Regions from separate parts of the Vibrio sp. 704 genome, predicted to be linked through region 3. Evidence: predicted binding sites of a transcription regulator. Region 3 holds the regulator's gene; each other region holds the start of a gene.
The links. Region 3 encodes CRP, which controls carbon source genes, mostly activating them, when cyclic AMP is high. Its sites were predicted from a motif close to TGTGANNNNNNTCACA; they were not measured.
Positions count from the first base shown of each region.

Region 1: the regulator CRP is predicted to act here: its motif matches at 947-962, upstream of cytR (DNA-binding transcriptional regulator CytR).
Region 2: the regulator CRP is predicted to act here: its motif matches at 1,038-1,053, upstream of R7R24_RS17255 (NupC/NupG family nucleoside CNT transporter).

Region 1 is NZ_JAWOUH010000006.1:112,173-115,454, forward strand. It holds gene priA (primosomal protein N') at 1-912, shown strand, start outside; gene cytR (DNA-binding transcriptional regulator CytR) at 1,216-2,244, shown strand; gene ftsN (cell division protein FtsN) at 2,469-3,017, shown strand; gene hslV (ATP-dependent protease subunit HslV) at 3,133-3,282, shown strand, end outside.
Region 2 is NZ_JAWOUH010000014.1:23,384-26,665, forward strand. It holds gene R7R24_RS17245 (DUF5363 family protein) at 36-233, shown strand; gene R7R24_RS17250 (TatD family hydrolase) at 220-993, shown strand; gene R7R24_RS17255 (NupC/NupG family nucleoside CNT transporter) at 1,198-2,481, shown strand; gene R7R24_RS17260 (hypothetical protein) at 2,840-2,974, opposite strand; gene deoC (deoxyribose-phosphate aldolase) at 3,065-3,282, shown strand, end outside.
Region 3 is NZ_JAWOUH010000029.1:30,155-33,436, reverse strand. It holds gene R7R24_RS22920 (hydrolase) at 1-203, shown strand, start outside; gene R7R24_RS22915 (YheU family protein) at 237-449, shown strand; gene R7R24_RS22910 (phosphoribulokinase) at 575-1,444, shown strand; gene crp (cAMP-activated global transcriptional regulator CRP) at 1,685-2,317, shown strand; gene R7R24_RS22900 (DUF1338 domain-containing protein) at 2,454-3,245, opposite strand.

The DNA of each region.
Region 1 (3,282 bases), on a different contig from region 3:
TCGCCCGCTTTGATGTGCCATGAATGCGGTTGGATTGCAGAATGTAAACGCTGTGATGCGTACTATACGTTCCACCATTACAGCAACGAAATACGCTGCCATCACTGCGGCTCACAACAACCGGTAATTCATCAATGTCAGGGGTGTGGTTCAACTCAATTGGTTACCGTCGGCGTAGGAACGGAACAACTCGAACAACAATTGGCTCAGTTATTTCCAGAATACAAAGCCATTCGCATCGACAGAGACAGCACACGTCGCAAAGGTAGTTTGGAAGATGCCCTTGAATCGATTCGTAAAGGTGAACATCAAATTCTGATTGGCACCCAAATGCTGGCTAAGGGGCACCATTTTCCAAATGTAACGCTCGTTGCTCTTTTGGATGTTGATGGCTCTCTTTATAGTAGTGACTTCCGCGCTTCCGAGCGACTAGCGCAGTTGTTTATTCAAGTCGCAGGTCGTGCCGGCCGCGCAAGTAAACCTGGCGAGGTTATCCTACAAACCCACCATCCTGAGCACAGCTTGCTGCAGGCCCTGCTTCAAAAAGACTATCGCCACTTTGCTATGACAGCTCTGGAAGAACGCAAACTGGCTCAGCTTCCGCCTTATAGTTTCTTGACTCTGTTTAAAGCAGAGGCGAACCAAAGTGAGATAGTTGAAGACTTCCTGCGTCAAGTTCGCTTTACGTTAGAGTCACACCCTCTGTTCGATGATTCCTGCATGGTGTTAGGCCCTACTCCTTCACCTTTGGCCAAGCGGGCTGGTAAATACCGTTGGCAACTATTACTGCAAACTCAGCATCGTTCATTGATGCAAAAGTTATTAACCAGTGCCAAACCTGCTATTGAGTTGTTGCCAAACGCTAAGAAAGTACGCTGGAATTTAGACATAGAACCACAAGATCTCAGCTAGCAAACGTTTAACTATGTAATGAATTACCATTTAATGTGACCAGAATCACACCAAGATTACAATTTTTGTTAAACAGACCGTAACTTTCACTTTAGAAATGAATAGACTATCCAAATTAGAAAAGTCTAAAGTGACTTGTTTGCACAGGCTTAGATTAAAACAATGACTATTCCCACAAATTGATATCGCGGTGAAGAATCCATTTTCCCACTCGTTAACACGAACTGAGCGAAGAGCAAATACAGCTCTAACTCGGTTTGATTACTCTGATTTCAAACCGGAATAACGTCATCTTGGCAAAAAATAAATGAGAGGTTAAAAACTATGGCGACAATGAAGGATGTTGCCCAGCTTGCGGGAGTGTCTACGGCTACGGTATCTCGAGCCTTAATGAATCCAGAGAAAGTCTCTTCTTCTACAAGAAAGAGAGTAGAAGATGCCGTACTTGAAGCGGGTTATTCTCCAAACTCATTAGCGCGTAACTTACGTAGAAACGAATCAAAAACCATTGTTACTATCGTTCCCGACATCTGTGATCCTTATTTTTCTGAAATTATTCGCGGTATTGAAGATGCAGCCATGGAACATGGCTATCTAGTCCTGCTGGGCGATAGCGGACAACAGAAGAAACGCGAAAGCTCTTTCGTTAACCTCGTATTTACTAAGCAGGCAGATGGAATGCTACTGCTTGGTACAGATCTACCATTCGATGTCAGTAAGCCAGAGCAAAAGAACTTACCTCCGATGGTAATGGCGTGTGAATTTGCGCCAGAGCTCGAGCTTCCGACAGTACATATTGATAACCTGACCTCAGCATTTGAAGCGGTGAATTACCTGACCCAATTAGGTCATAAACGCATTGCTCAAATCTCTGGACCAGATACAGCAATATTGTGTCAGTTCCGCCAGCAAGGCTACCAACAAGCCCTGCGCCGTGCCGGCATCAATAAAGATCCACAATATAGTGTCATTACTGAGTTCTCTTTTGATGGCGGAGCAAAAGCCGTTCGTAAACTGCTCGAATTGCCAGAACCACCAACGGCTATTTTCTGTCACTGTGACACAATGGCCATCGGCGCAATTCAAGAAGCGAAAAAGCTTGGCTTACGAGTACCGCAAGATCTCTCTGTTGTGGGCTTTGATGACATTAACTTCGCTCAGTACTGCGATCCACCGTTGACCACCATCTCTCAACCTCGCTATGAGATTGGTCGACAAGCGATGCTAATGATGCTCGAGATGTTAAAAGGCCACGACGTGCATTCAGGCTCGCGTCTGCTTGAAACTAATCTCGTCATTCGTGGAAGTGCAGCGCCACCACAGCGCCCTTAACCTAAATATTAGGTATTCATCCCCAAAGCGGTGCTAAGGCGCCGCTTTTTATTTACCCCTCCTGCTTTTTGTATATCCCCAAATAAATATAAGCGAGAACAGAAACACACTCCTACACTCGGGCGTTGTCGCGCTTTAGCTATCAAGATTCTATCAATAGGGTGTTTTCTCAACTCGTTCTGGATTAACATATTTGCAAGAATCCTTGATGACCAGAAATAACCGTGGCAAATAGAGATTATGTAAGACGGGGGCGAGGCGCCCCAAAAAAGTCGACAAAAAAACAGCCGCCGAGAAGAAAAAAACCTTGGCGCAGTGGCCTGCTCGCTATCTTGCTCGTGGGCGGTTTTGGCTATGGTCTTTACCTTTTGAGTAGTGACCCAGAACCTAAACAACCAGCCGTGAAGCAGCCAACAACCACTGTAAGCAAACCAAAGCCGAAAAAAGACTTGCCGCCACCACCAGAAGAAAAATGGGAATATGTTGAGTCACTACCGAAACGTGAAGTTGAAGTTGTGGCCAAAGAAATTGAAGTTTCTAAAATTCCTTACATCATGCAGTGTGGCGCGTACAAAACCCAGGCACAAGCCGAAGAGCGTAAGCTTGCAATCGCGTTCCAAGGGATGTCGAGCAAGATTCGTAAGAAAGAAGGCAGTTCATGGTATCGCGTGGTGCTAGGTCCGTATAAGTTCAAACGTGATGCAGAACGTGACCGTCATAAACTGCAACGCGCGAAAATCGAGCCGTGTGCGATTTGGAAAGAAAATCTTTAAACTCAGGCCCTAGGAGCTAAGATCCTAGGGCCTTTCTTTTTGCCCCCTTGAATCCCCATTTCTCCTCCCCCATATACTGAATTAAATCCAAAGAGAAATAATCAAGAGGTCGACTGTGACTACCATTGTATCTGTACGTCGAAATAATAAAGTCGTCATCGCGGGTGATGGCCAAGTATCTCTAGGCAATACCGTAATGAAAGGTAATGCGCGCAAAGTTCGCCGCCTATACAACAACCAAGTACTAGCGGGCTTTGCCGGCGGT
Region 2 (3,282 bases), on a different contig from region 3:
ACTTAGCCAAGGGCGTTTTTATATAAGGATAAGATATGAATTGGTTTAAACGTGGGCTAAAGCGTTACGACAACTGGTGTAAAGAGATGGGGTTAACTCCCGATCAGAAACGCAGTTGTGTCCCATATCGAAAAGACCCAGCCCATCAAACTGAAGAGAAGAGTGAAGCCCAACCATCCTCTGATTTTCTGCCCGCAGATACAGATAAAAAGCGTCAAGATGAAGCTCTTTGATACGCACTGCCACTTTGATTTTGATGTGTTTCAAGATGACTTTGCACATCAACTTGAGCTTGCTCAAACGCAAGGCGTCGCAAGAATTTTGATTCCTTCCGTCGGTCCGCAAAACTGGGCTCGTATTCAAACTTTGGCAGAGCAACATGCCAATTTGTATTATGCGCTCGGCTTTCATCCGTATTTTCTTGAAGATAACGTTGAGCAGCACCTTACAGAGCTAGAAGGCTATCTAAATCAAAAAGGGCAGCAGTGCGTGGCAATAGGAGAGTGTGGTTTAGATTTTGCCATTGATGTTGATCCACAGTTGCAAGAAAAGATACTTGAAGTTCAATTTGAGCTGGCTAGACGCTTCGAACTCCCAGTTATTTTACATAGCCGAAAAGCGCACAATCGCCTCATTCAAATGGTGAAAGCGGCGAATCTCCCTAGAGGTGGTGTGCTACACGCTTTTTCTGGGAGTTATCAGCAAGCCATGGAGTGGGTCAAATTAGGTTTTTTTATCGGTGTAGGAGGAACGATTACCTACCCAAGAGCCAAGAAAACACGCGACGCAATTCAAAAATTACCACTCGAAAACCTAGTAATCGAAACAGACGCACCAGATATGCCTATACTTGGATATCAAGGGGAGTCAAATCACCCAGCCAAACTCATTCACGTCTTTAATGAGCTCGTAGAGTTGCATAACGGCCGAAAGCAATCGATTGCCTCTCAACTGTGGAAAAATAGCAATTTTGCTTTCTCGATATGTGAATAAAATCTAAAGATGTGGTTTGAAATCGAAAACGTTTTCCTGCTTATTGTGAATTAACTCACAAAGCTGGTTGAATCAATCATGAATCTTATAGGAAAGTGTGAGGCTGGCATTACTTTAATTGATTCTGCATGAGTATAATTGCCCCCGCTTTATAGCTCCATTTTGTAACACGCCAATAAATAACTTATAAGGAAGTCATAAACTATGAGCCTGTTTATGAGCCTAATCGGTATGGTAGTGCTTCTTGCGATTGCAGTGGCATTTTCTAACAACCGAAAAGCTATCAACTTTAGAACTGTGGGTGGCGCATTCGCTATCCAATTCGCATTAGGTGCATTTGTTCTGTATGTACCTTGGGGCCGTGATCTACTAAACGGTTTCTCTTCAGGTGTTTCTAACGTTATCAACTACGGTAACGATGGTTCATCATTCCTATTCGGTGGTCTTGTTTCTGACAAGATGTTCGAAGTATTCGGCGGCGGCGGTTTCATCTTCGCATTCCGTGTTCTTCCTACACTGATCTTCTTCTCTGCACTGATTTCAGTTCTTTACTACATTGGCGTTATGCAATGGGTTATCAAGATTCTTGGTGGCGCACTACAAAAAGCGCTAGGCACTTCGCGTGCGGAATCAATGTCAGCAGCAGCTAACATTTTCGTAGGTCAAACTGAGGCACCTCTAGTTGTTCGTCCATTCGTTCCAAAAATGACTCAATCAGAGCTATTCGCGGTAATGTGTGGTGGTCTAGCTTCTGTTGCTGGTGGTGTGCTAGCTGGTTACGCATCTATGGGTGTTCCACTAGAGTACCTAGTTGCGGCATCATTCATGGCAGCACCAGGTGGTCTACTGTTCGCTAAAATCCTTCACCCAGAGACTGACCAGCCTCACGAAAGTATCGAAGAAGCGATGGACGGCGGTGACGACAAACCAGTTAACGTAATCGACGCAGCTGCGGGCGGTGCGGCTTCTGGTCTACAACTTGCGCTTAACGTAGGTGCAATGCTAATCGCATTCGTTGGTCTAATCGCGCTAATCAACGGTATGCTAGGTGGCATCGGTGGTTGGTTCGGCATGCCAGAACTAACACTAGAGCTAATTCTAGGTTACGCGTTCTCTCCACTAGCATTCCTAATCGGTGTTCCATGGGCAGAAGCTGTAACAGCTGGTTCATTCATCGGTCAGAAAATCGTAGTGAACGAATTCGTTGCTTACTTGAACTTCACACCATACCTAGGTGAAAACGCTCAAGTAATCGCGGCAACTGGTGAAGTAATGTCTGAGAAGACAACAGCTATCATCTCATTCGCACTATGTGGTTTCGCGAACCTTTCTTCTATCGCGATTCTACTTGGTGGTCTAGGTAGCCTTGCACCAAACCGTCGTAGTGACATCGCTCGCATGGGTGTTAAAGCAGTTCTTGCAGGTACGTTGTCTAACCTTATGGCAGCGACAATTGCAGGCTTCTGCTTAAGCCTTGCAGCACTATAATTAGAATCGGTTCTTAATATATAGACGCCGTTTTACATCATGCCCTGTAGCAAGAGATTGCTGCGGGGCATTTTTCGTTTTTCGGGCTCCAAAATTTCATCGGGTGTTTGCCTTAGTCGAGGTATTACGCAGTCAATGGAATAGGGGCTAGGAAATTTTGAGATACAAACCGTTTGCGCTCTATTTGGTGCTACAGTTTTGCGGTGAAACTCTATAATGTATTAATCACAGGATAGTGGTTAAGCTTGATTCTTAATCACGTAATGAATATTACATAATCGATGGGCAAATGAATTGCCCTGCAATATTAGATCTAATAGGCGTTTTGCTTTGTGATGTGATATTAAAGACACCGCAATCATAGATTGTTGTGCCATAGGCCAAACTGGTACTGTGCGGTGACAAGGATAGCAATTGGCATATGATAAATTTTCGCTGTATATGCCGAGTCTTCAGGGAACCAAGTCCGTTCATTAATAGACTGTTTAGCCATTTACTCACATTGTCTCGACTTGTTGATTATAGTTAAAGACGTGATGTAAGGCTGAGTAGTGAATTTTTTGAATATTGATCGGAGATAGAAATGAGCGATTTAAAAGCAGCAGCGCTACGTGCACTTAAACTTATGGACCTAACTACGTTGAATGACGATGACACTGATGCAAAAGTGATCTCACTATGTCATGACGCGAAAACAGCAGTAGGCAACACAGCTGCAATTTGTATTTACCCTCGCTTTATTCCTATTGCTAAGAAGACACTTCGTGAGCAAGGTACGCCAGAGGTTCGTATTGCAACAGT
Region 3 (3,282 bases):
CGTTCATGACCGATGATGTGATACCGAAGTTTGTTTTGCCAGATAACATTGATTACCGTCTCTTTGAACACGGTGGCCATGTTGGCTTCCTAACAGGAACGGCGTTAAAACCTAAGTTTTGGTTGGAGGAAGCGCTGCCCGCGTATTACGAAAGTATCGCCGCAGATTACCTTTCTGCTGTATCCAAGCAACGAACGCAGTAAACTAGCCGCTCATCATAAAAGTTAGAGGTATTTATGGTCATTCCATGGCAAGACATTGCGCCGGAAACATTGGAAAACTTAATTCGTGAATTCGTCTTACGCGAAGGAACGGATTACGGAACCGTCGAGGTTTCTTTGCAAGACAAAATTGATCAAGTTAAAGCTCAATTGGAAAAAGGTGAAGCGGTTATCGTGTTCTCTGAGCTACACGAAACCGTCGATATTCAGCATAAAACAAAATTTTAGACCCTTCACATTTTACCGTATCCCACTCGATGACAAGGTATTGTTACGTGCTATAGTGGGATATCGACCGTGCAGTAGTAACTCTACTGCACATTACAGGTAAGTAATTTTCGACAAGGTTTGTCATGTCAGCGAAACACCCAATTATTGCGGTTACTGGTTCGTCCGGTGCCGGCACGACCACTACATCTGAAGCCTTCCGTAAAATGTTCAATATGATGAACGTTAAACCCGCATGGGTTGAAGGCGATAGCTTCCATCGCTTTACTCGCCCAGAAATGGACATCGAAATTCGCAAAGCCCGCGAGCAAGGTCGACACATTAGCTATTTTGGCCCACAAGCTAATGACTTCCCGGGATTAGAAGAGTTTTTCCGTAAGTTCGGGCATGATGGTACTGGCAGCGTGCGCCGTTATCTGCACACGTTTGACGAAGCGGTTCCCTACAATCAAATGCCAGGCACGTTTACACCGTGGCAAGACTTACCCGAAAACAGCGACGTGCTGTTTTATGAAGGGTTACATGGTGGCGTGGTCGATGGCGATGTTAATGTTGCTCAACATGTGGATTTCTTAATCGGCATGGTGCCGATTGTGAACTTAGAGTGGATACAAAAATTCGTACGTGACACTCGCGATCGCGGCCATTCGCGTGAAGCGGTAATGGACTCAATCGTGCGATCCATGGACGATTACCTCAACTATATCACTCCGCAGTTTTCTCGTACTCACATCAACTTCCAGCGCGTACCGACCGTTGATACTTCCAACCCACTTAATGCAAAAGGCATCCCTAGTTTGGATGAGAGTTTTGTAGTGATTCGCCTACGCGGTATCAAGAATGTCGACTTCCCATATCTGCTGGCCATGATTGATGGCTCATTCATGTCACGCCACAACACGATTGTCGTACCCGGCGGTAAGATGAGCTTTGCAATGGAGCTCATAGTTCGGCCTATCCTACAACAGCTCATCGAAACAGGGAAAATTGGCTAAAAACCTGCCTGCGAAGATGTTTACTTTTCATACCGTGATCATGTGCACAGTTTTGCTTACAAAATCTCAATCATGGCACGATTAAAATCAAGAAATCGTTTTCGAAAAAGGATACTATTTCTTACCGAAACACAAGAGAGCTTGCAGCATATAAAAAGTGCTCTTATTCTAGTAGGCCTAATTCAGGCTTAGCTAAAATATGGATAGCGCAAGCGTACCCTGCAGAGGAAGTGAGATATTATGGTTCTAGGTAAACCTCAAACCGACCCAACATTAGAGTGGTTTCTTTCACACTGTCATATTCATAAGTACCCTTCAAAGAGCACGCTAATTCACGCGGGCGAAAAGGCAGAAACTTTGTACTACATCGTTAAAGGTTCTGTTGCGGTTCTTATCAAAGACGAAGAAGGTAAGGAGATGATCCTTTCTTACCTAAACCAAGGAGACTTTATTGGTGAACTTGGTCTATTCGAGGAAGACCAAGAGCGCACAGCTTGGGTTCGTGCTAAATCTCCTTGTGAAGTTGCTGAAATTTCTTTCAAGAAGTTCCGTCAGCTTATCCAAGTAAACCCAGACATCCTAATGCGCCTTTCTGCGCAGATGGCTCGTCGTCTTCAAGTAACTAGCCAAAAAGTAGGTGACCTGGCGTTCCTAGACGTAACTGGTCGTATCGCTCAGACGCTTCTGAACCTTGCAAAACAACCAGACGCAATGACTCACCCAGACGGCATGCAAATCAAGATCACTCGTCAAGAAATCGGTCAAATTGTTGGCTGTTCTCGTGAGACAGTGGGTCGTATCTTGAAGATGCTAGAAGAGCAGAACCTAATCTCTGCTCACGGTAAAACCATCGTGGTTTACGGTACTCGTTAATCTCGAACTAGAGTGACACGAACAAAATTATAAAAGCCACCAATGGCAACATTGGTGGCTTTTTATTTACTCATGACCAAATGAGATAGGGTGCAGCGAACACTAATGAGTAAGCTTAACAGGTTAACCCTAAAACTTAGCCATTCGTACTTTCAAAGATTTTGTCAGCTGAAGCGGCCACGAAACCTGGGTACAAATCACCATTTTCCATCGGATAGCGCTTAGCAAATTCATAAAACCCGCCAGGGATAATTTCAGTGCCTTCGCTAAAACGAACCGCTACTTTATCTGCCATGGTCGATGACTGCTCTAGCAACACCTCAGGAGTGCCCTTCACTTCACCACCATTTTCATTAATGGTAAACCCAGCGGTACGCAGATGATCGTTTACCTGCTTCACTTCTTCATATTCATTGAGTTGGTTAACGCTCACCGTGAAGTGGTTTGCTCCGTAACCATGCGCCGCAAGCCAAGATGCGTACTCACTTTCTTTAGCCAACGTTTGGTAATCAGCAAAGCTTAAATCCCACAAGCGTCCACCATGTAAGAATGCGCTATCGTTCAGCTTGTCAGCATCGACTTGTGCCACCAAATTTTTCACAATCTCTTGTAGCTCAGGCGAGCACTCTTCAACTTTTAGCTCACTAATAAATACTTTAGGTTGCTTCGGATCTGGGTGCTCATAGTGCTTAGCAATCAGCTTTTTGCTTTCGAAAACGTAATCACCACACGCCTTGTAACCAATAGCTACAAATGGCTTAGCTAGAGTTTCAATACCAAGAGGCGCGATATTGAAGGTACGTAAAGCTATATGATCATTAATCAGAGGCTCATCTTCTTGAAGCAGCTGATGCACTTTAGCCGCCGAAGGGCAAAGACGTTGAATGTAATCTTGCCATAGCGATTCAAATAACACATCGGGCGTCATAACGACTCCTTGTTACGAGATGTAGAGTTTAAAGGTA